One region of the uncultured Negativicoccus sp. genome, then DNA from elsewhere that is predicted to be linked to it. Evidence: riboswitches for the same ligand, from Rfam matches in the RefSeq annotation. Region 1 holds a riboswitch; the other holds the start of a gene.

Evidence for each region. A riboswitch is a leader RNA that binds a small molecule or an ion and turns the genes downstream of it on or off. The one in region 1 is predicted to bind cyclic di-AMP.
Region 2: another riboswitch for cyclic di-AMP. It lies ahead of RDN69_RS02460 (NlpC/P60 family protein); the one in region 1 lies ahead of RDN69_RS04610 (APC family permease).

What each region holds. Positions count from the first base shown of each region.
Region 1 is NZ_CABSTC010000043.1:18-7,823, reverse strand. It holds gene RDN69_RS04635 (DNA polymerase IV) at 35-1,228, shown strand; gene RDN69_RS04630 (M20/M25/M40 family metallo-hydrolase) at 1,225-2,364, shown strand; gene RDN69_RS04625 (AzlC family ABC transporter permease) at 3,199-3,516, shown strand; gene RDN69_RS04620 (AzlC family protein) at 3,513-3,896, shown strand; gene RDN69_RS04615 (AzlD domain-containing protein) at 3,890-4,219, shown strand; gene RDN69_RS04610 (APC family permease) at 4,265-6,136, opposite strand; cyclic di-AMP (ydaO/yuaA leader) riboswitch at 6,161-6,285, opposite strand; gene RDN69_RS04605 (YafY family protein) at 6,480-7,640, shown strand; partial or broken gene RDN69_RS04600 (cob(I)yrinic acid a,c-diamide adenosyltransferase) at 7,646-7,806, shown strand, end outside.
Region 2 is NZ_CABSTC010000018.1:370-15,349, reverse strand. It holds gene smc (chromosome segregation protein SMC) at 1-3,269, shown strand, start outside; gene ftsY (signal recognition particle-docking protein FtsY) at 3,266-4,219, shown strand; gene RDN69_RS02505 (CoA pyrophosphatase) at 4,288-4,929, shown strand; gene RDN69_RS02500 (heavy-metal-associated domain-containing protein) at 4,926-5,138, shown strand; gene RDN69_RS02495 (bifunctional precorrin-2 dehydrogenase/sirohydrochlorin ferrochelatase) at 5,138-5,782, shown strand; gene hemA (glutamyl-tRNA reductase) at 5,751-7,046, shown strand; gene hemC (hydroxymethylbilane synthase) at 7,036-7,977, shown strand; gene cobA (uroporphyrinogen-III C-methyltransferase) at 7,979-9,502, shown strand; gene hemB (porphobilinogen synthase) at 9,499-10,485, shown strand; gene hemL (glutamate-1-semialdehyde 2,1-aminomutase) at 10,482-11,792, shown strand; gene RDN69_RS02465 (glycosyltransferase family 2 protein) at 11,900-12,835, shown strand; cyclic di-AMP (ydaO/yuaA leader) riboswitch at 12,844-12,968, shown strand; gene RDN69_RS02460 (NlpC/P60 family protein) at 12,965-13,627, shown strand; gene RDN69_RS02455 (metal ABC transporter ATP-binding protein) at 13,681-14,397, shown strand; gene RDN69_RS02450 (metal ABC transporter permease) at 14,394-14,980, shown strand, end outside.

The DNA of each region.
Region 1 (7,806 bases):
AGCGGCGGGTGAATCTTTTTAGAAAGGAGATACGATGCGCAGACGCTGGATCATGCATGTGGATATGGACGCGTTTTACGCTTCCGTCGAGCAACGCGACCACCCGCAATGGCGAGGACTGCCCGTAATTGTCGGCGCCTCGGAACGGCGCGGCGTGGTGGCGACCGCCTCCTACGAAGCGCGCGCGTACGGCGTGCATTCGGCATTGGCGGGGAGCATTGCGCGCCAACGCTGTCCGCAGGGAATTTTTGTGCGTCCGCGCATGCATGTGTATCGTGAAGTATCCGCGTTGATTCATGAAGTGTTATATCGATACGCGCCCGAAATCGAGCCGCTGTCGCTCGATGAAGCGTTTTTGGATATCTCCGGCATGGGGACGCAGTTTCCGACGCTCAAAGCGCTCGGCCGCAGCGTGCAACGTGATATTTACGATGCGGTCGGTTTGTCGGCGTCGGTCGGCATCGGTGGCAATAAATTTTTAGCGAAGCTTGCGAGCGATTTGGAAAAGCCGCACGGTTTGGTCATTATTCCTTATGAACAGGCGCAGGAAATGATCGCGTCGTTGCCGGTGCGTCGTCTTTGGGGCGTGGGTCCGAAGTTGGAAGCGGATTTGGAAACGCTCGGCTATGTCACGATCGCCGATGTGGCGGCGGCCGATCCGGATCAATTGGTGCGGCAGATCGGCCAGCAGGGCAAAACGCTTTGGGAATTGGCGCACGCCCGCGATGATCGTCCCATTGTCGCGCACGCGCCGCGCAAATCGATCGGGGAAGAAGAAACGTTCGCGGAGGATCTCCACGCGGATGCGGATATTCGCCGTTACCTTTTGCGGGCGAGTGATACCGTCGCGCGCCGCTTGCGTCAAAAAGGACTGGTCGCCCGCACGGTCACGTTGAAATTGCGTTACGGTTCGTACAAGACGCTTACGCGCTCCGTGACGCTCGCCGATCCGATTGATTTACCGCAGGCGTTGTCGGCGGCGGTTTTCTCGTTGTATAATAAACTTAAACTCACAGAAGGTATACGACTCCTGGGCGTGACCGTATCGGGACTGTTGCCGGCGGGAACGGAGCCGATGTCGCTCTTTGCGGACGGCACGGCGCGCGAGCGCAAGGCGCAGGAAACGATCGACAAACTCCAGGACAAATATGGCCCGACGGCTATTCGCAGAGGATTTTGGTGGGACAGTGAGACAACCACCGGTGACGAAAGGGGAAAGAAACGATGAATGTTAATAAAGAACGCATGTTGAACGAATTTTACGAATTGATTCGCATCCCTTGCTCGACAGGTGATGAACGGGAAGTCGCCGATTTACTAAAAAAACGTCTGAAAAAACTGGGCGCGCAAGATGTTAAAGAAGATGATGCGGGCAGCAAAATTAACGGCAATGCCGGCAATATTATCGCCACTTTCGGTGCGACGATGGAAGGCTTGCCGACGGTCGCTTTCACGGCGCATATGGATTGCGTCGAACCCTGCGCGGGGATCGAACCGGTCTTGAAAGACGGCGTGATTACTTCGAAAGGCGATACGATTTTGGGCGGCGATGACAAATCCGGTGTGGCCGCGATTTTGGAAGGCTTGCGCCTGATGAAAGAAAACGCTCTGCCGCACGGCAAGATCGTTATCATCTTCTGCGTGGCGGAAGAAGGCGGCTTACGCGGCTCACGCAATATCGACACGAAACTTACGCAAGGCATCGATTTCGGTTACGTTATGGATTCGTCCGGCGCGCCGGGTAAAATCATTAACCAGGCACCGGGTCAAAACGCGATTCGCGTCACCATGCACGGCAAACGCTCGCACGCGGGCCTGGCGCCGGAAGACGGCGTGAACGCCATCGTCATGATGGGCACGGCGCTGGCGCGTCTGCCGTACGGTCGTATTGATGAAGAAACCACCGCGAACGTCGGTTTCATCGACGGCGGCATCGCGACGAACATCGTGGCGGATAAATGTAGCGTCAAAGCCGAAGCGCGCAGCCGTGATTTGGCCAAATTGAAACAGCAGACGGACGCGATGAAAGAAGCGTTCATGTCCGTGGAAAAAGATTTCCCGGGCGGCAAAGCGGAAGTCGAAGTGGAAGAAATTTATCAGCCGTACCTGGTCGATGAAAACAGCCTCTGCATCGAAGTCGCCAAACGCGCGGCGAAAGAAGCGGGTTTGGAACCGAATGTCGGCGCGACCGGTGGCGGCAGCGACGCCAACAACTTCAATAAACACAGCTTCCCGGCAGCCGTACTTGCGACCGGCATGACCAAAGTTCACACGCCGGAAGAATGCCTGTTGGAAGAACACCTGTACCAAACCGGTGAATGGGTATATCGCATTATTGAACAGTTGCCGCACGTGCAGCACTGAAACGCAAATAATATCGTCGTTTAAGCATTAAAAAAAGAGCCCTCGCGGCTCTTTTTTTGTGGAACACTGCGGAATAAAAAGAAATAAATGTATTTTCATCGTCAAAATAAAATTTGTGGAAAGCATGTGGATAAGTGTAGAAAATGTGGTTTATCCACACGCTTATCCACATTTATCCACATGTCCATGTCAAAAATACAATAAATTTAATGAGAATTGCGTAAACTCACTGTTTTTGCAAACAATACACTGTCAGTAGACAGCAATCTATGTGGAAAACTTTTTTGATTTCTTAATAATAACTACCGATACAAAAATAAAGATGCTTGTAAAGCAAAGGCTAAATCAATGGTTTGAAAACAAAATAAAGAAATAAAATGAAGTGGATAACTTGGATAGATCGGTGGATAAATAATTTTTGTGCACGGCAAAAATCAATTTAAAGTGAGAAAAACGTGTAAAATCGGCGCTGTTAAATGTTTGGCTTAGGTAAAAATGTATTTTCCGAGAAGGTTTTCCACCGTTTGCTGCGTTTCGCGGCGATGTCGTGGACAAGTTGCCAACGCAGCGCGTTAGCGTAGACGAATACGCTTATATAGACACGCGATATGGATGAATCCGCTCATTTTTGCGGTCGAGCCTATTCTTTTGCGAAAACGGGTCGTGTCATTACGAAGATAATGAAATGTGCGATGCGGCTTTTATTTGGCTTCGATGTATTTGCATTTTGCCGCATTGCTATCGCTACAAAACGGCATAAAACGATAAAAATCTTGCTTCGCGCGGCGGTATCTGTTACCGTAGGCTAATTATTATAACAAGGAGGAGACGCCGATGAATAAGCATTTTCGCCGCGGTTTGGCGAAAGGAGTGCCGATTGCCATCGGCTATATGCCGATCGCGATCGCGTACGGTGTCTTATCCTCCGTGTACGGCATGCCCGCGTGGTTCGTGCTGGCGTCATCCGCGGTCGTCTACGCCGGTTCCGCGCAGTTTATGGCGGCGAACTTGATGATTACCGGCACGGGCGTGTGGGAAATTATTTTAACCACGCTGCTGGTGAATTCCCGCAACCTGCTTTTGGCGGCGGGGCTCGCGCATAATTTGGAAGCGGGGCGACGAAGTCGGAGCGTTTGGCGGTCGGTTCGTTGACGACCGATGAATTATTTTCCGTCGCGCTCTTGGAAAAACATCAGGCCTTGCCGCCGGCGTATGTCATCGGGATCGGTCTGTCGGGTTATCTCTCCTGGGTAGTCGGCACGGCGTTCGGCATCGGACTGACCGATTTATTGCCGCCCGCGCTCGCAAGTTCCATGGGCATCGGTTTATACGCGATGTTTCTCGGCCTGCTGGTGCCGGCGTTGCGGGAACAGCCGCAGGCGCGTTTGGTGACGCTGATCGCGGTCACGATGAATTTGCTGTTGTACGCGTTGGCGACATTGCTCGGCATCGGCCACGGTTTGACGATTTTCATCGCGACAGTCAGCGCGGTCGCATTGGTCACGGCGGCAAAGAAGCGATTACAATGGTAAATCAAAGCGATGCCTTTTATATTCTTTTGCTGATCGGCATGTGGTTCGTTACTTTGGTGCCGCGCATTGCGCCGCCGTTCTTTTGGCGAGCGGATAAAGTGCCGCCGAAACTTTCCTTTGCGCTTGCTCTGATCCCTTTCGCCGTGTTGGGCGCGTTGATCGTGCCCGGCGTATTTGTCAGCATGGAGGAGACGCCATTGCTCGCCACGACGGTGTCGTTGCTGGTTGCGATCGGGCTCGCGTTTTACCGCGCGAATTTAGTGCTCATCGTCCTCGCGAGCATTTTGGTGCATTACGGTCTGAGCGTACTGGTCGCCGCGTAAGCAAAGAAAATAAAAAGAACGGACAGGAATGTCCGTTCTTTTTGTTTACTCTTTTTTCTCATGAGGATCCGTCAATAGCAGCGGGACGGTTGTCACGATCACGTCAAATCGATTTAAAAGCTGCCAGCGCAGCTGCAAACCTTGTTGGTTATGCAACAGACGCTCCCAGCCCGAGCCGACCTCAAATTCCGGAATTAATACCGCAATCGACGCGTCGGGGTGGCGGTCGCGAAATGCTTTGATGTAATCCAACAAAGGCTCGGAGAAATCCCGATACGGCGACGGTATTACCTCAATTGAAATCGCAGGCAAAAGTCGGTGCCATTTTTGGCGGACACGTTCGCCGGCCTCCGCGTCAATGGCGATATGGAGCGCGTGAATGTGCGCATCGTCGGTAATGTCGCGCGCGTAACGCAAGGCGCGCGCGACGGCGCGCGTGGGACTTGCGACCGGCAACAACACGTGGTGCTCGTTGACCGGTTGCGACAGAATATTCGTCAGCTCTTCCGAGGAAAGTGTCAACGCTTCCCGTACCTTTTCGTAGTGCGTGTGAATCGCCTTAAATATGCGCATTAAAATCGGCAGGAAGATTAAAATGATCCAGGCGCCGTGAATGAATTTGGTGACTAAAATGATGCCCACGACGGCCGCCGTGACCAGCGCGCCGAAGCCGTTCAGCAAGAGTCGTCCGTACGGGCGCGGCTGTTGGCGGAGCCAATGCACGCAAAGACCCGCCTGGGCCAATGTGAAGGAAAGAAATACGCCCACTGCGTACAGCGAAATCAAATGCTCCACACTGCCGTGGAACGCGATGATCAATCCGCCGGCGCAAAGCGACAGTAAAATGATGCCGTTGGCAAAGGAAAGACGCGCGCCGCGATGCGCGAGGTAGCGCGGCAGGTAACCGTCCTGCGCCAAAATGGACATCAGCGGCGGCAAACCGTTGTACGCGGTGTTGGCGGCTAAATATAGAATCACCATGGTCAGCAGCTGGAAGATGAAATAACCGGTTCCGCGTCCCCACACGGTTTCCGCCAAGAGGGAGAGCAAGGTGCGGTCCGCGCTCGGCAGCAAGCCGAAATGCACGATGAGAAAACCCGTGGAGATCAGCAGCGTCGACAGGATAATCGCCATTACGGCAATCGTTTTTTTCGCGTTCTTCGCTACCGGTTCCCGAAACGCGCCCGCGCCGTTTGCGATCGCTTCCACGCCGGTCATGGAAGAACAGCCGTTGGCGAAAGCCAACAACAGTAAAAAGCAAAGGGTGCCCGGCGTGAGTGTGGTCGTCGCTTGCGGCAAAATGACCGGCGGTCGACCGAGCACAAAAATTTGGTAGATCCCCGATCCGGCGAGCATCAACGCCGTGACCAAAAAAGCATAGGTCGGCCAGACAAAGGCGTTGGACGCTTCGCGCAAACCGCGTAAATTAATCAGCATCAATATCGCAAACACCGCGAAAAGATCAATGCCGATTTGGTACGGTATGAGCGCCGGCCACGCGGAAATCAGCGCCGCCGTGCCGGATGATACCGATACCGCGACCGTCAACACGTAGTCCGCGCATAGACTCGCCGCCGCGAGCAGCGCCGGGTATTCACCGAGATACTCTTTGGCGATCGAATAGGCACCGCCGCCTTGAGGATGCACCTTGATGACCTGCGCGTAGGAAATCGTAATGATGAAAAGCAACGCCACGATCGCCGCGATAATCCACGGAAAGTAGTTGTATAAAATCAGCCCCGGCAATACCAAAACCAGCGCGATTTGTTCCGGACCGTAACCGATGGAGGAAAGCGCGTCAGACGAAAAGATCGGCAACGCTTTCCACTTCGGCAGCCGTTCGTGACTGAGTTCCGTACTCTTGAGCGGGCGCCCTAAAAGCAATTGAGAAAATGAAGAAAATGTAAATTTGCGCATGAAAAATAGACCTCCCGGTCCCATGGGACCTTACCTTTTGCCTACGAGGTTAGCTGTCGGGTTAGAAGCATAAGGTTGTCTTCCTCTTTCGATTCACCCCAAGATTTGGTTCCCCCGTTTTCCGTCAGAAAATTCGGCATTTCGTTTTACTTCCACATTATAGCGCCGCGGAAATGTCTTGTAAATAGGAAAAAACAGCGGCTGGCGACGTAACATAAATCCGTCGGCAAAACGGACTTCGTCGCCGCTAAAAAGTTCATAAATGCTCTTTTATGACTGTTTTATGGCGTTAAATCGTGCTATACTGAAATTACAGATAGCATTGCGGCAAGGAGGTGTGCCCATGCAAAAGGGAACGAAAGCAACTGAACGGGAGTTGCGCGTGATGACGTCGCCGTCCGAGATTCCGGCGAAGAAGCTGAGTGTATTGTACATCTTGACGATACTGCGCCGCTTTTCCGATCCCGAACATCCGCTGTCGCAGCAGCAGATTCTGACGCACCTGCAAGAAGACTATGGAATGGTCTTAGATCGTAAAGCCGTCAAACGCAACCTGGTCAATCTCTTGGAAGCGGGCTATCCGCTCGGTTACAAACCGTGGCAGCGCAAGAGCGCGAGCCGCGAAAAAGTGGAAAATGTCTACGGTTCGTGGTATTACGAGCATGAATTCGCGCCGGTGGAACTGACCACGCTCATTGACGGCCTGTTGTTTTCGCATTTACCGGCCCGGCAGGTCGAGGACATGATCCAAAAACTGTTGCGGTTGCAAAGTCGGTATTATACGAATCCCACGTTGGGAGTTCACAACATTCCGAATGAGAGCTGGCTCAACTGGCAGCAGGAAAGTCCCGCCAACGCGCAGATGCTGTATTCGTTGGACGTCTTGAATGAAGCGATTGAAACGCAGCAACCGGTCGTGTTCCATTACCTGCAATACGGTCCGGATAAGCAGCAGCGGCCGCGCGTTCGCCGGCATCGCAAGCGTCCGCATCGCTACCGGGTGAGCCCGTACGCGGTGGTTGCGACGAACGGTCGTTTCTACCTGATCGGTAATACCGAAGGGCATGATGATATTTCGCATTACCGCGTCGATCGGATGCAGGATGTGCGAATCGAAAAAAACCGTGAGCTTCGTCCGCTGCGCGAAGTGACGCAGTCGGGCGATGACGAATTGCATTTACCGAAGCATCTGGCGGAGCATGTCAACATGTTTGCCGGACCGGCGGTACCGTGTTTATTCCGATGTGATCGCGAGATCTTGGACGCCGTCATGGACGATTTCGGAACCTCCTGCACGATCAGCGAAGTTACGGACAAAACCGTGGTCGTCGGAGTCACCGTGAACGCTACCGCGCTCTTCCACTGGTCGTTGCAATTCGGTCCGGCCGTGAAAGTGCTGGCACCGGCATCACTGGTGCACGATCTGCAACGGGCGGCCATCGCCATGGCGGACGCGTATCGCCATGAAGAACCGTTATATTTTGATCATGTCGAGATGAGGTGACGTCGATGAAACGAGGCTATATCCAGGTCTATACGGGAGACGGTAAAGGCAAAACCACCGCCGCGATCGGGCTTGCGATTCGCGCCGTCGGCGCCGGTCTGAAAGTCTGGCTGCTGCAGTTCATGAAGTCGGAATACTACAGCGAGCAGAAAATTTTGGACGGAAT
Region 2 (14,980 bases), on a different contig from region 1:
GCGCGAAAGCTTCGGCGGAAGTGACACTCGTTTTTGACAATAGTGACGGCTTTTTCCAAACGGATACGGCAGAGGTGGCGGTGACGCGACGTCTGCTTCGTTCGGGTGCGAGCGATTATTTTATTAATCGTCAAAATTGCCGCTTAAAAGATATTCAACTGTTGCTGGCGGATACCGGTTTGGGTCGGGACTCCCTGGCGGTCATCGGGCAGCAGCGGGTCGATCGGATTTTAATCGGTCGACCGGAAGAACGCAAACTCGTTTTTGAAGAAGTAGCGGGCATTACCCGTTACAAGCTGCGCAAAGAAGAAGGCATGCGCAAATTGCGCGAGGCGGAACGCAATATGGAGCGCGTCAGCGATATTGCGCGACTGCTCGCGCAGGATTTACCGCCGCTGGAAGAAAAAGCGCGGCAGGCGAAACAACGTAATGAGTTGCGCACGCAGGAGGCAAATATCACGCGCAGTCTCGCATGGAAAGCGTGGCAAACGTCGCAACGTCAACTGACGCGCGCAGAGAAAGAATGGATTACCGCAGATCAGGCGGCGACGGCGGAGACAACCGAACTTACGCAGCTGGAAGCGGCGGCGCAGGCGCAAACGGAAGCAGATACGAAAGCGCAACAAATGTTGCGTGAAAAAGAGCAGGCGGCCAACATCGCGGCGCAACATTGCGAACGCTTGCGCAGCGAACTTGCGGTGTTGACGGAGCGCAGTCATCAGCACGCGAAAGAAATGCAGGAAGTGGCGCAGGCGCTGGCGGAAAAGCGGCAGATATTGGAACAGCTTGCGGCGGCGCAGGCGACGACGGTCGCGGCGATAGCGGCCACGGCGCAAGAGCGGGACGAAGCGCAGGCGCGCTTGGCGGAAGGAACGGCGCGGCGTGATCGGTTGCGCGCTGTGTTGCAAGCGGCCCGTGAACAGGTCGCCGACCGGTTGCGACGCGAGGAACGGAGCGCGGCGGAACAGGAGTTTTTGCAGCAAACAGCGCAGCAATTGCAGGAGCGCAATGCCGAACTTACGCGTCGCGCGCGGGAGTTAGACATACGCAAGGAAACATTACAAACGCGTTTGCAGCAGGCGCAAGCGGCACTTGCGACGGCGCAGGCGACCGCATCGGAAAGCAGCCGACAACTCACGGAGCAGGAAGAGGTTGTGAACAAACTGCAGGCGCAGCGCGAAGCGGCGCAGGCGGCTAACGCGAAAGCGCGCGAAACATTGCAGACAACGCAAACGCGGTACCAATATTTACAACAGTTAGCCGACAGCTACGAGGGCTATGGCCGCGCGACGAAAGCGGTTCTTGGCGCCACGGAAGCATGGCGCAGCGACTGCTATGGAACGGTAGCGCAACTTTTGCGCGTGCCGAAGGAATATACCACGGCGCTGGATATAGCGTTGGGCGGTATGCAACAGCATCTCGTGATGCGCGACAGCCAAGCGGCGCAGGCGGCGATTCGTTTTTTACGCCGCACGAAAAGCGGTCGCGTGACGCTGTATCCCTTGGACGAAATGCGGCCGCGGACGCTTACGGATCGCGATCGGGCAATTTTACACGAGCCGGGCGTGATCGGCTTGGCCGCGGAATTGGTGGAAGCGGAATCTTATTTGCAACCGCTGGTTGATTATTTGCTGGGACGTACGGTGCTGGTGGAAGATCTCGCCACCGGTTCGCATCTGGCGGCGAAATACCAACAGCGCATTCGTCTGGTGACGCGCGCGGGTGATCTTTTTCAACCGGGCGGCGCGCTTACGGGCGGCAGCACGCGGCGCGCGGAGCTGACATTATTCGGTCGGCAGCAGGAATTATCCGCATTGCGCGCCCAACTGGAAACGCTTGCCGCACAACCGGAGCGAGAGCTGCCGGACATCTCCGCGGCGCTCGCGCGACGGGATGCCTTACAAAACACCGCGCAGACGACGGCCCTGGCGATTGCTTCGCAAACGGCGCAGCTGCAGGCTCTGCGTGACGAATGGAACGGTATCGTGCGCCAAGCGGATGAAATCCGCAGCGCACAAACGCAGACGGCGGACGAATACCGGCTGACGGTAAACAAGCAAAAAGAACTGACCGTTGCGCCGACAGCAGTCACTGAAACGACAACGGATACGGTCGCGCAGGAAGCGGAGCTGGCTCGCTGCGAGCACGCCTACACCGAAGCGCATGTGGAGTTGGCCACGGTGCAGGCAACGCTGCGGCAACAGGAGCAGGAGAAGGTCCGCCAAACCGAGCAGGAAAAAAATGCGCAGGCGGACATGGAACGGCTTGCGCAACGTGAAAAGGAAATTCAAGCGGCGGCCAAAGCATTGAGCGCTTCGCAGGAAACGTTGCAAAAGCAGGCGGATGAGGCGCAGCAAACGGCGCAGACGGCGAAAGTGCAAGCGGACGCGTTTTACGATGCGCACGCGGAACGTTTGAACGCGCAGCAAGCGGAGCAAGATCAGTTGCGCGCAATGCGGGCAAAAGCGACGGAAACGAAAGTGGAAGCGGCGCGACTTCTGGCAAAAAAGGAAGCGGCGCAGGCGGAAATGGAACAGCAGCGCGAACAATTGGCGATGTATGATTTAGATCCGCAGGCAGTGGAGCCTGCGATCGTCGCGGGAACGCAGGCGACGCTGCTTGCCGAACAACGTCGATTATTGACGGAAATCGCGCGCTTTACGGATATTTCCGAGCAGGCGATTGAGGAGTACGAAAAATCGCGTGAGCGCAGCGAGTTTTATACGGCGCAGCTCGCCGATTTGACCGCGGCCCGCGATACGTTGCAAAATGTAGTGGCGGAGATTGATCGCACCATGCAGGAACAGTTCGCGGCGGCATTTGAAGTCGTGGCCGCCGAGTTCCAGCGGATTTTCGCCCATCTGTTCGGCGGCGGCGAGGCGCAATTGATACTGACGGACGCGGACGAAAATAAACCCGCCGGCGTAGAAATTATGGTCCGACCGCCGGGTAAAAAACAGCAGGCGCTCTCGCTCTTGTCAGGCGGTGAACGCGCTCTGACTGTCATTGCGTTGCTCTTTTCCTTTATGGCCTATCGGCCGGCGCCGTTTTGTCTGGTAGATGAAATTGATGCGGCGTTGGACGATGCCAATATCAAACGTTTCACACGATACTTGGAAACGGGGCGCAACGGCTTGCAATTTATCGTCATTACGCACCGCAAACCGACCATGGCGTCCGCGGATCGCCTGCAAGGCGTGACGATGGTGAAGCGCGGGATCTCGCAATTAATTGCCGTCAATTTGAAACAGTATAAGGAGACACCATGAGCTTTTTGGATAAAGTCCGTGCCGGTTTAGAACGCACGAAAAAAAGTTTTGTCAAAAATATGGAAACGTTGGTTATCGGCTATGACGAAATCGACGAAGAATTTCTAGACGATTTGGAAGCCGTTATGCTGACCGGTGATCTCGGCGTGACGGCAACCGACTACTTGCTCGGTGAAATTCGCACCGCGGTAAAAGAAGGTGAAATTCACAGCACGAAAGAAGTCATGCCCTTCCTCGCCAAAACGATGGAAACATGGCTTGCCGTGGATAATGATCCCGCCGCGCTGCCGCATTCGCCGGAGGTTATTTTAATTGTCGGTGTCAACGGCGTCGGTAAGACAACGAGTATCGGCAAGTTGGCGCAATACTATAAAAACGCCGGTAAAAAAGTTTTACTGGCGGCCGGCGATACGTTCCGCGCCGCCGCGTCCGAACAGCTGACGATTTGGGCGGAGCGTGTCGGCGTACCGATTGTCAAACATCAGGAAGGAGCGGATCCCGCCGCGGTCGTTTATGATGCGTTGGAAGCGGCGTTGGCGCGCAAAAGTGATGTCGTATTGATCGATACCGCAGGACGTTTGCACACCAAAGTGAATTTAATGGGGGAACTCGCCAAAATCAGTCGTGTCGCTGCCAAGTTGGTGCCGGATGCGCCGCACCAAACCTGGTTGGTGCTCGATGCTACCACCGGACAAAACGCAGTGAGTCAGGCGAAAGTATTTGGTCAGTCCGTACCGCTCACGGGCGTTGTACTCACCAAACTGGACGGTACCGCGAAAGGCGGCGTTGTGATTTCCGTCAAGGAAGAACTCGGCGTGCCTGTGAAATGGGTAGGACTCGGTGAAGGCGTTGACGACTTGCAGCCGTTTCGTGCGCAAGAATTTGTCGAAGCGCTTTTCGATGATGAAGATAAAACCGCGACGGAAACGACAAAGGTGCGTTTGCGTTAAGGATGCAAGCACCTTGGTCATAGCTCATTGCGGGTAATGTTATAATAAAGAAATAGGGGGGGCGAACCGTGAAGAATCCGTTACCGCGTCATGCGGATTGGCGCAGCGTCTTACAATATGCCGTTGCCGTACCGCTAATGCCTGCCGACGAGGGCTGGCAACTGGTATTGGAACTGCGAAACCCTCATTTGCGCTCCCATCCCAATGAAGTATCCTTTCCGGGCGGCAGAATTGAAGCCTATGATGCGCATCCCGGTGTGACGGCGCTGCGCGAGATGGCGGAAGAAATCGGCACGCCTTCGGAAAGTTGGGAGTTGCTTGGCGCGTTGCCATTGGCTTACACGGTGAACGGGCGCATGGTAGCGCCATATCTTGCCTTCCGTGAAGATGTCCCGAAATTCGTTTGCAATCCGGCGGAAGTGAATTCCGTGTTTACGGTGCCGTTGCAGTGGCTGATGGAACACGAACCCGTGCGCGTCGAAATGCAGGACGGCGTGCGCCCGGGAGAAAACTTTCCTTATGAACGTGTTACAAGCGTTGTACCCGGATGGACCGGTCGTCAGAAGTACGACGTGTATTTTTATACCTATGGCGATTTTACGATTTGGGGATTGACGGCGCGTATCATTAGAAACTTTTTACAAATTTGTCGGGAACAGAAGATATCCTTCGACTTTGATTTTCGGCAATGGAGAGGAGACTTGACATGAAGACAAAATTGAAAGTGACCGGGATGAGTTGCGAAAATTGCGTGCAATCGGTGACGAAAACATTGCGTGATGTCGAAGGCGTACATGACGCTAAAGTGGACTTGGCCTCCGGCATCGCCGACGTTGATTTTGATGAGACTAAAACCAATGTAGAAGCACTTTGCGCCGCCGTAGACGATATCGGTTTTGATGCGGCAGCGGCGCAATAATGAAACCTAACGGCGTGGCGGCGGTGTTGGATGTGGCACACCGCCGCGTTGTTTGCGTGGGTGCGGGACCGGTGGCGGTCCGTAAATTGCGTAAAGTAATGGGAAAAGCGCAGACGGTCATTGTCATTGCGCCGAAAGCGGAACCGATGATTCGGGACTGGCATGAGGCCGGGCAACTCATCTGGTATCCGCGGACGTTTGCGGCGGATGATGTGCAACAAGGTGATATCGTCATTTCCGCTGCAGGGGCGCAAGTCGGCGCATTGGTAAAAACTGCGGCGCACACAAAAGGAGCGTGGCTCAACGATGCGGTCAATGCCGCCGAGGGGGATCTGATGCTGCCGGCTAACTGGGAAAGCGGCAGCCTTACCGGGACGGTGACATCGCAGGGCGCGATGCCGCGATTGGTCGCGCTGCTCACGCGGGATTTGGAGGAACAGTACGCGGACATCGGTGCGTTTGCCGCGGAACTTGCGCCGTTACGGCAAAAGGTAAGGGAACTGTTGCCGAAACCAGCAGAACGGCAAGCGTTTTGGCGAACGTACTTGCCCGATGATACCTTGGAACGGATTCGCCGCGGGGAAAAAGAAATCATAAAAGGGGAGATTTTGCATGCAATTGGCCGTCTTGGGGCTGAATCATAAAACGGCGCCTATCGAAGTACGTGAACAATTCGCACTGGACGCTACGCAAGTTCATCAGGCGCTGACCGAGATTTACGGTCTGGCCGAGCTGGATGAAGCGGTGCTTTTAGCGACTTGTAATCGTACGGAATTATATGCCGTGGTGGCCGATGATGTTCCGCCGCTGGCAGCGATGCAGAAGCTGTTTGCCAAAATCGGTACTGCGGTTTCACAAGAATATACGTATTACTATAAGGGCGAAGATGCGGTACGCCATCTGTTTCGCGTCGCGGCCGGCATGGATTCGCTCGTTATCGGTGAAGGACAGATTCTCTCGCAGGTGAAGGTGGCCTATTTGACCGCGGTGCGGGTCGGAACGACCGGTACCATCAGCAATATGCTGTTTCAACGGGCGCTTGCCATCGGCAAAAAAATCCGCACGCAAACGAGCATTGCGGATAATCCCGTTTCGGTAAGCTATGCGGCCGTCAAGCTAACGCAACAGATTTTCGGTTCGCTTGGGGAACGACGGGCGCTGATTTTAGGCGCCGGAACGATGTCGGAACTGATGGCGAAACACCTCATCGGCCACGGCTTGCAAACCCTGCTGATTGCCAACCGCAGCATGGATAAAGCGGAAGTGCTTGCAAAAAAATATCACGGTCGCGCCGTGCCGCTGGAAGAGCGCTTGCGTTGGGCGGGACGTGTGGATGTCATTTTAACCTCGACCGGTGCCAATACGTATTTAATTGATTACGAGCAGGCGGTGGAGTTGATGCATAAGCGTCAGGGGCGACCGCTGGTGATGATCGATATTGCCGTGCCGCGTGACATCGATCCGGAAGTATCTAAAATTGAGGGGATCACCTTATACAACCTGGATGACTTGGAACAGGTCGTCGACGAAAATAAAGAAATGCGGGCCCAGGAAGCGGAAGCGGCGTACCCCTTGCTGGAAGAAGCGGTGGCTGAATTAATGGAAAAATACAGCTATTTTTCCATGCGTCCGTTGATGGCGGCCGTGACCGATCGCTTTGAAATCGTGCGTAAGCGCATTGTGCATCGCGCGTTTGCCAAGTTGCCCAATGTGCAAGACGATGAACGTCGCGTGATTGAGGGCATGTCGAAAGTGCTTGTACGAAAATTATTACGCGATCCGATGATTCATTTCCGCGAGGTGGCGGGGACAGAGGACGAGAAGATGTATTGGCAAATCCTGGCGGATGTATACCAATTGCCATTACCTGCGGAGGCGCGGCCGGAGGAAACTGACGATGCGAAATGAATGCCAAGTAGGTACGCGCCAAAGCGCGCTGGCACTGTGGCAGACCCGGCATGTGATTACGCTTTTAGAAGCGTTGCCGGCCGCGAAAGGGATCACGTTTACGACAACCAAAGTCAATACGGAAGGGGATCGTAAACTGCAACAGGCCTTGCATACGTTTGGCGGTAAAGGAGCGTTCACGGAAGCACTTGAGGCAAAACTTTTGGACGGCAGCATTGATTTTGCCGTACACAGCTTGAAAGATATGCCGACTAAACTGCCGCAAGGTCTTGTGATCGGAGCGATTCCGCAACGGGCCGCCGTAGAGGACGCGTTTGTCTCCGCCGACGGCACTCTGTTGCGCGATTTACCGGCCGGTGCGCGGGTAGGAACGTCCAGTTTACGTCGAACGGCGCAGCTTTTACATTGGCGACCGGATTTGGTGCCGGTATCGATTCGCGGCAATGTGCAAACGCGTTTGGGAAAAATCGAAACAGAAGATTTGGCGGGCGTTATTTTAGCGCGCGCCGGTTTAGAGCGTCTGGGATTGGCGGATCGCATTACGGAAGTATTGCAAGCGCCTCAATGGTTGCCGGCGGCCGGCCAAGGCGCATTGGCCATTGAATGTCGCGCCGATGATGAAGAATTGTTGGCGCTGCTCGCGGGCATTCATGATCCCGAAACGGCAGCGGCCGTGGCGGCGGAACGCGCGATTTTAACCGCGCTGGAAGGCGGCTGTCAGGTTCCGATCGGCGCTGCGTCTGTGTATGAAAACGATACCATTCAAGTACAGGGACGATTATTATCGCTGGACGGCGCAACGGTCATTGAAGCCGTACGAACCGGAAAATGCCGCGCGGCCGCGTCGTTGGGACAAGCCGTTGCGGAAGAAATCTTGGCTAACGGCGGACGCGAGTTATGGACGAAAGTCCGCGCGATGTTGGAGGGATGAGATGGCGGGAATTGGATATTTAATCGGTGCGGGGCCGGGCGATCCCGGCTTACTGACGGTCAAAGGGCAAGACTGCTTAAAAAAAGCGGATGTTGTCATTTATGATTACTTGGCCGATGACAGCTTGCTGTTTTTGACGCGGCCCGACGCGGAATTGATTTATGCCGGTAAACAGGCGGGAAAGCACACGCTGAAACAGTCGGAAATCAATGCGCTGCTCGTTGAAAAGGTAGCACAGGGGCATACGGTAGCGCGTTTAAAAGGCGGTGATCCGTTCGTTTTCGGGCGCGGTGGGGAAGAAGCGCTCGCGTTACGGGAAAATAACCTGGCCTTTGAAATCGTTCCGGGTGTCACCAGCGCGATCGCCGCGCCGGCGTATGCGGGTATTCCCGTGACACATCGCGCGGTGGCGACATCATTTGCGGTAGTTACGGGGCACGAAGATCCGACAAAACCGGAAGCCTCCATGCGCTGGGAGCATTTAGCGACCGGCGTAGACACATTGACATTTGTCATGGGACTTGGCAAACTGCGCAAAATTGTCGGTGAACTGATTGCGCACGGACGACCGGCGACGACTCCTGCCGCAGTTGTGCGTTGGGGTACAAAAGCCGAGCAGGAAACCGTGGTGGCTACATTGGCGGAATTGCCGGCGGCGGTGGAAGCGGCGGGTTTGAAACCGCCGGGACTGTTGGTTATCGGCGAGGTGGTGGCGTTGCGTGATAAACTGCGCTGGTTTGAAGATCAGCCGCTGTTCGGTAAACGTATCGTTGTCACTCGTGCGGCCGATGTCGCGTCGGTGCTGGGTGAGAAGCTGGCGCGTTTGGGCGCGCAACCGCTCTATATTCCGGCGATTCGTCGCCAGGCGACAGACAATACGGCAGAGCAAAAGCAAGCGGTGCAAAATGCCGCTTCGTATGATTATTTACTTTTTACCAGTCCCTATACCGTGGAACGATTCTTTGCCGTGCTCACGGAATGCGGTCGCGACAGTCGCGACCTGGCGACGCTGAAAATCGCGGCGGTCGGTTCGAAAACGGCAGAAAAATTACGACGTTACGGTATTCTGGCGGATATTGTACCGGAGACGGCGCAGGCGGAAGGATTATTGGCCGCGCTTAAAGATGAAGTAATGACCGGTAAGCGCGTGCTTTTGCCGCGGGCGATGCAGGCTCGCGAATTGTTACCGGAGACGCTGCGCAAAGCGGGCGCTGTGGTAGATGTAGTGCCGTTTTATGAAACCGTACCGGAGACCTCGCGCAAAGATATTTTTCAAAAGGAACTGCAAAGCGGAAAAATTTCCGCGATTACGTTTACCAGTGCATCCACCGTGACCGGTTTGTTGGCGATGTTGGAAGATCCGTGCAATGAACTTGCGGGCATTCCGTTGATTGCGATCGGCGAAATTACCGCCGACGCGTTGCGCCAAGCGGGTCTGGAGCCGGATCGACTGGCGGCGAAAGCGACACAGGATGCCATGGTTGATGCTGTACTGGATGTATTTCGAAAGGAAGCGAATGTATGATTACTCCGTATGATCGTCCGCGCCGTTTGCGCGCCGACCGCAATATTCGACGCATGGTGCGCGAAAACGCATTATCTGTCAATGATTTGATTTATCCGTTATTTATCGTTCCGGGGGAAGGCGTTAAAGAAGAAATCGCAAGCCTGCCGGGTCAGTACCATCTTTCCGTCGATGAAGCGGTTAAGATGGCCAAAGAAGCGGCTGAGCTCGGCATTCCCGCAGTGGAAATTTTCGGCATTCCGACCTATAAAGCGGCGGATGGCGATTCCGCGTGGGATGACAATGAACCGGTGCAACAGGCGGTTCGCGCGATTCGCAAAGAAGTACCGGAACTGTATGTGATTACCGATGTCTGTCTGTGCCAATACACGGAAAGCGGTCACTGCGGCCATGTGGAAAACGGCTGCATTATGAATGACGAAAGCTTGCCGCTGCTTGCTAAAGTGGCGGTCAGTCATGCGAAAGCCGGCGCGCATATGGTCGCGCCGAGCGATATGATGGACGGTCGCATTGCGGTGCTGCGCGAAGCGTTGGATGAAGCGGGTTACAGCGATGTGGCGATTATGAGTTACGCGGCGAAATACGCGTCCGCTTACTATGGTCCGTTCCGTGATGCTGTACATTCGGCGCCGCAGTTCGGAGATCGTAAAACCTATCAAATGGATCCGGCGAATGCGCGCGAAGCCTTGAAAGAAATTGAACTGGACTTGTTGGAAGGCACCGACGCGATCATCGTGAAACCGGCGCTAGCGTATCTTGACGTCGTACGTGCGGCGCGTGAAATTACCCATTTGCCGATCTGCGTGTATAACGTCAGCGGCGAATATGCGATGGTCAAAGCAGCCGGCGCCGCCGGTTTGATCGATGAAAAGCGACTTATTATGGAAACGCTGCTGTCGATGAAACGCGCGGGTGCGGATTTGATTATCACGTACCACGCATTGGAAGCGGCTCGCTGGATACGAGAGGGGTATGAAGGATGAGTCGGACGCGTTCGTCAGAAGCATTCGCTACGGCGCAGAAATTTATGCCGGGCGGCGTGAACAGTCCCGTCCGTTCGTTTCGTAACGTCGATACGACACCGCCGTTTATCGCCAAAGGTAAAGGCAGTCATATTTTTGATGTCGACGGCAATGAATACATCGATTACGTTCTCAGCTGGGGACCTTTGATCCTCGGCCATGCCGATGCCGACGTTGTCGCAGCGATTCGTGAACAGGCGCAATACGGCACGAGTTACGGCGCGCCGACGGAATTAGAAACGGAAATTGCGCAAAAAGTACAGACTTTTTTCCCGGCGATTGAAATGATTCGTCTGGTCAGCTCCGGGACCGAAGCTACGATGAGCGCGTTACGGTTGGCGCGCGGCTATACGGGGCGCGATAAGATTGTGAAATTTGTCGGCTGCTACCACGGTCACAGCGACGGACTCCTGGTCAAAGCGGGTTCCGGCGCGGCGACAATGGGCGTTCCCGACAGCCCGGGAATTCCGTCGGAAATTGCAGCGGATACGCTGACGATTCCGTATAACAATCCGGACGCGGTCAAAGAACTTTTTGCTCAATACGGCGATGAAATTGCCGCCGTGATTGTGGAAGGCGTCGCGGGTAACATGGGTTGCGTATTGCCGCAGCCGGGCTATTTGCAACTCTTGCGCGAATTGACGCAGAAAGCCGGCGCGCTTTTGATTGTCGATGAAGTCATGAGCGGTTTTCGCGCGGCGGCCGGTGGTGCCTGTGAATATTTTGACATCACACCGGATTTGATTTGCCTCGGTAAAGTAATCGGCGGCGGTTTACCGGTCGGTGCGTTCGGCGGTAAACGCGAAGTGATGGAAAAATTGGCGCCGCAAGGACCGGTGTATCAGGCGGGGACGCTTTCGGGTAATCCGCTCGCGGTAACGGCGGGACTGGCGACGATGAATAAATTATCCGCGGACCGTTTTACAGAATTGACTGCGAAAACGGAAACGTTGTGCCAAGGCTTGGAAGCGGCGGCGAAGGACGCGGGAGTGCCGATCATTGTGCATCGGATCGGTTCGATGTTCACCGTGTTTTTCAATGAGCATGAAGTCACGGATTACGATACGGTAGCGACTTCGCACTTGGATGAATTTAATGTCTATTTCCTCGCTATGCTGGAGGCCGGTGTGTATTTAGCGCCGAGTCAATTCGAATGCGGCTTTATGTCGCTTGCGCATACGGATGAAGATATTCGCCAAACGCTTGCTGCGGCGCGTAAAGCGTTCCAAAAAGTAGCGGCTTTTCGGGAGCATAAAGGGCGTAATTAGGGAGCGGTTCGGCGCTCAATAAAAGCTGTCCGCAGTTGCAGTTGTCGCAGTGGCGCGGTTCTTTCGCTTATGGTAAAATAAAAAAGTAGTAGTGTTTGGTGGTAGAAATGCTGATTTCAATCGTTGTTCCTTTTTTCAATGAAGAGGACAATATATTGCACTTTTACGATGCGTTATGTGAAGTGGCTGCGCATCGTGACGAGTCATTTGAGTTTTTATTTGTCGATGACGGCTCAAGTGATCGCACGCCGTTGATTTTAACGGAGCTTGCGGAACGGGATGCCCGCGTGACCGCTTTTATTTTGGCACGTAATTTCGGACATCAAACCGCGCTTACCTGCGGTTTGGATCATGCTCGCGGCGATGCGGTGGTTACCATGGATGGAGACATGCAGCATCCGCCGACGATGATTCCGGACCTGCTGGATAAATGGTATGACGGTTATGAAGTGGTACAGACGGTACGGCTTTCGACCGCCAATGTCGGTGCGTTCAAAAAATGGACCTCGAAACTCTACTATCGTTTCATTAATTCGATTTCCCAAGTGCAGATTACCGAAGGCGGTTCCGATTTTCGCCTGATTGATCGCAAAGTGGCGGACAGCTTATTGCTGTTTCGCGAAAAGGCGCGATTTATCCGCGGCCTGGTAAGCGATATCGGCTATCGGCAAACGCAAATTACATTCCGTGCACCGGCGCGCTATGCCGGCGAAAGTAAATTTTCGTTGCGTAAGATGGTGCGGTTCGCCTTGGACGGAATTACTTCATATTCGACGTTGCCGCTGCGTATGGCTCTCTATGTGGGAGTGTTGTCAGGCATCGGCAGCTTGCTTTTGATCATCTATGTGCTGTTGATTAAGTATTATTTCCTGGAAGCGGTTCCCGGTTGGGCCACGCTTGCTGTGATGATGTTGCTATTCGGCGGCTTGCAGTTGATCTTTTTGGGAATTATCGGTGAGTATATCGGGCGCATTTTTGCGGAGGTAAAGGATCGACCTCTGTATTGGTTGCGCGGTACGGTGAATCAGAAAACGAGACATTAACAACAAAACACGAAAGTGTGCCGAAGCGCATATGCGCGCGGGGGAACCAAATGTTTTCGGGGTGTATCTTGCAAAAGACGGTCAGCTCTTGGCCGAACCCGTCAGCTAACCTCGCAGGCGGAAGGGAGCATGATGGTAGGAATACGACGCTGGACTTGTATGGCGATGTTTTTAATGGTACCGCTGGCAGTGGGAGCCACCTATCACCCGGGAGATATCGGCGAAGATATTTCGACGATTCAGCATCGCTTGGGAACGTTAGGGTATCACTTGGAAGCGGACGGCGTATACGGTCCGGCCACGGAAGATGCCATTCGGGAATTTCAGGAAGCGCATGGTTTGGAAGCGGACGGCTTGGTTGGTCCGGCTACCTATCGCGCGTTGCTGAGTCGTGACATACCGACCAGTCGCGGCGATTTTTCAACGCTGCTGGTGCGGCGGCTGATTTCTGTCGCGCAGGAATATATCGGTGTACCGTATCTTTTCGGAGGTTCTACCCCCAGCGGTTTTGACTGCTCGGGCTTCGTTCAGTTTGCTGCCAAAGCGGCCGGATTGGTATTGCCGCGGTCGGCCGATGAACAATACCACATGGGGCGTAGCGTGAGTCGCAGTCAAATGCAGCCGGGGGATCTGGTCTTTTTCTCGACATATACGGACGGTGTATCGCACTCGGGTATTTACTTGGGGGGCGATCGTTTTATCAGTTCCACATCGAGTCGCGGCGTAGTCATCGACAGCTTGTCGGAGGGCTACTGGAACGATTGTTATGTGGGTGCAAGGCGGTTAATTTAAGAGGCGTAAGCCTCTTTTTTTATGAAATAAACATTTGAAGGATCAATCAGATAATGAACACATGGATTACAGCGCAAAACTTGGCATTTCGGTATGACAACGAGACGGTATTTACCGATATACACTTTGCCGTGGAGCACGGCGGATTTACTTTGATCGTCGGTCCGAACGGCGCCGGGAAAACAACGCTGCTGCGGCTGTTAGCGGGACTCCTGACGCCGGCCGAGGGAACGATTACGATTGCCGGCCAATCGCCGCAAGCTTGGCAACGCGCCGGCGGTATCGGTTTCGTGCCTCAGCATTACAATCAAAATACGGCATCATTTCCCGCGACGGTGAACGAAGTAGTCGATCTCGGCTTTTGGGGAACCGAGATTTCACATGCCGAACAGATCAAACAACGTCAGGCAGTACTCACTAAAGTGGGGATGGCGGAATGGGCGCATAAACGTATCGGTGATCTGTCGGGAGGTCAACAGCAGCGTGTCATGCTGGCGCAGGCGATTGCCGCGCGGCCGGCATTGCTGCTTTTGGATGAGCCGACCAGCGGGATCGACTATACGGCAGGAAATATGCTGCTGGATCTGCTCAGCAATATTCAGGCGGAGCAGCAGACAACAATTATTATGGTGACGCATGATATCGCGCGCGCGTTACCGCATGCCGACCGAGTGCTTTGCATCGACCGTACGCTTTGTTATGACGGTCCGCCGCATCAATTTGTCACCAGCCATGCGACCGGATTGCACATGGCGGAGGTGGTCGGATGATGGAAATGCTCAGCTATGAATTTATGCAGCGCGCGTTTTTGGCCGGCCTTATTGTCGCGTTGCTCTGTCCTTTAGTCGGGATGTTTGTCGTGATTCGGCGGCAGTCGCTTTTGGGAGACGGTTTGGGACATATTGCCTTTGCCGGCGTCACGGGAAGCGCGTTGCTAGGCATTAATCCCGCGATCGGCGCGGTCGTTTTGACACTCGCCGCGGCGGGCGGTATTGAAATCGTGCGCCGCAAGCATCTGCAATACGGCGATATGGGGTTGGCGTTGTTTTTCTACGGCGGTTTGGCGTTGGCAGTCGTGTGCAGCTCGCTCGCGCGGATCCCGAATACCAGTTTGATGAGCTTTCTCTTCGGCAGTATTTTAACGGTTAATTGGGCAAATATTGCGGCGATTGCGATCATTGCATTGCTTGTTATATTGTCGCTCGGAAAATTTCATACGCCGCTGCTGCTGGCCAGTTTTCAGCCGGATATCGCACATACGCGAGGGATCCGTTTGGAACGCATGAATATGTTTTTCGCCTTGCTGGTGGCGGCGGTCGTGGTGATCGGCATGTCGATTGTAGGGATTTTGTT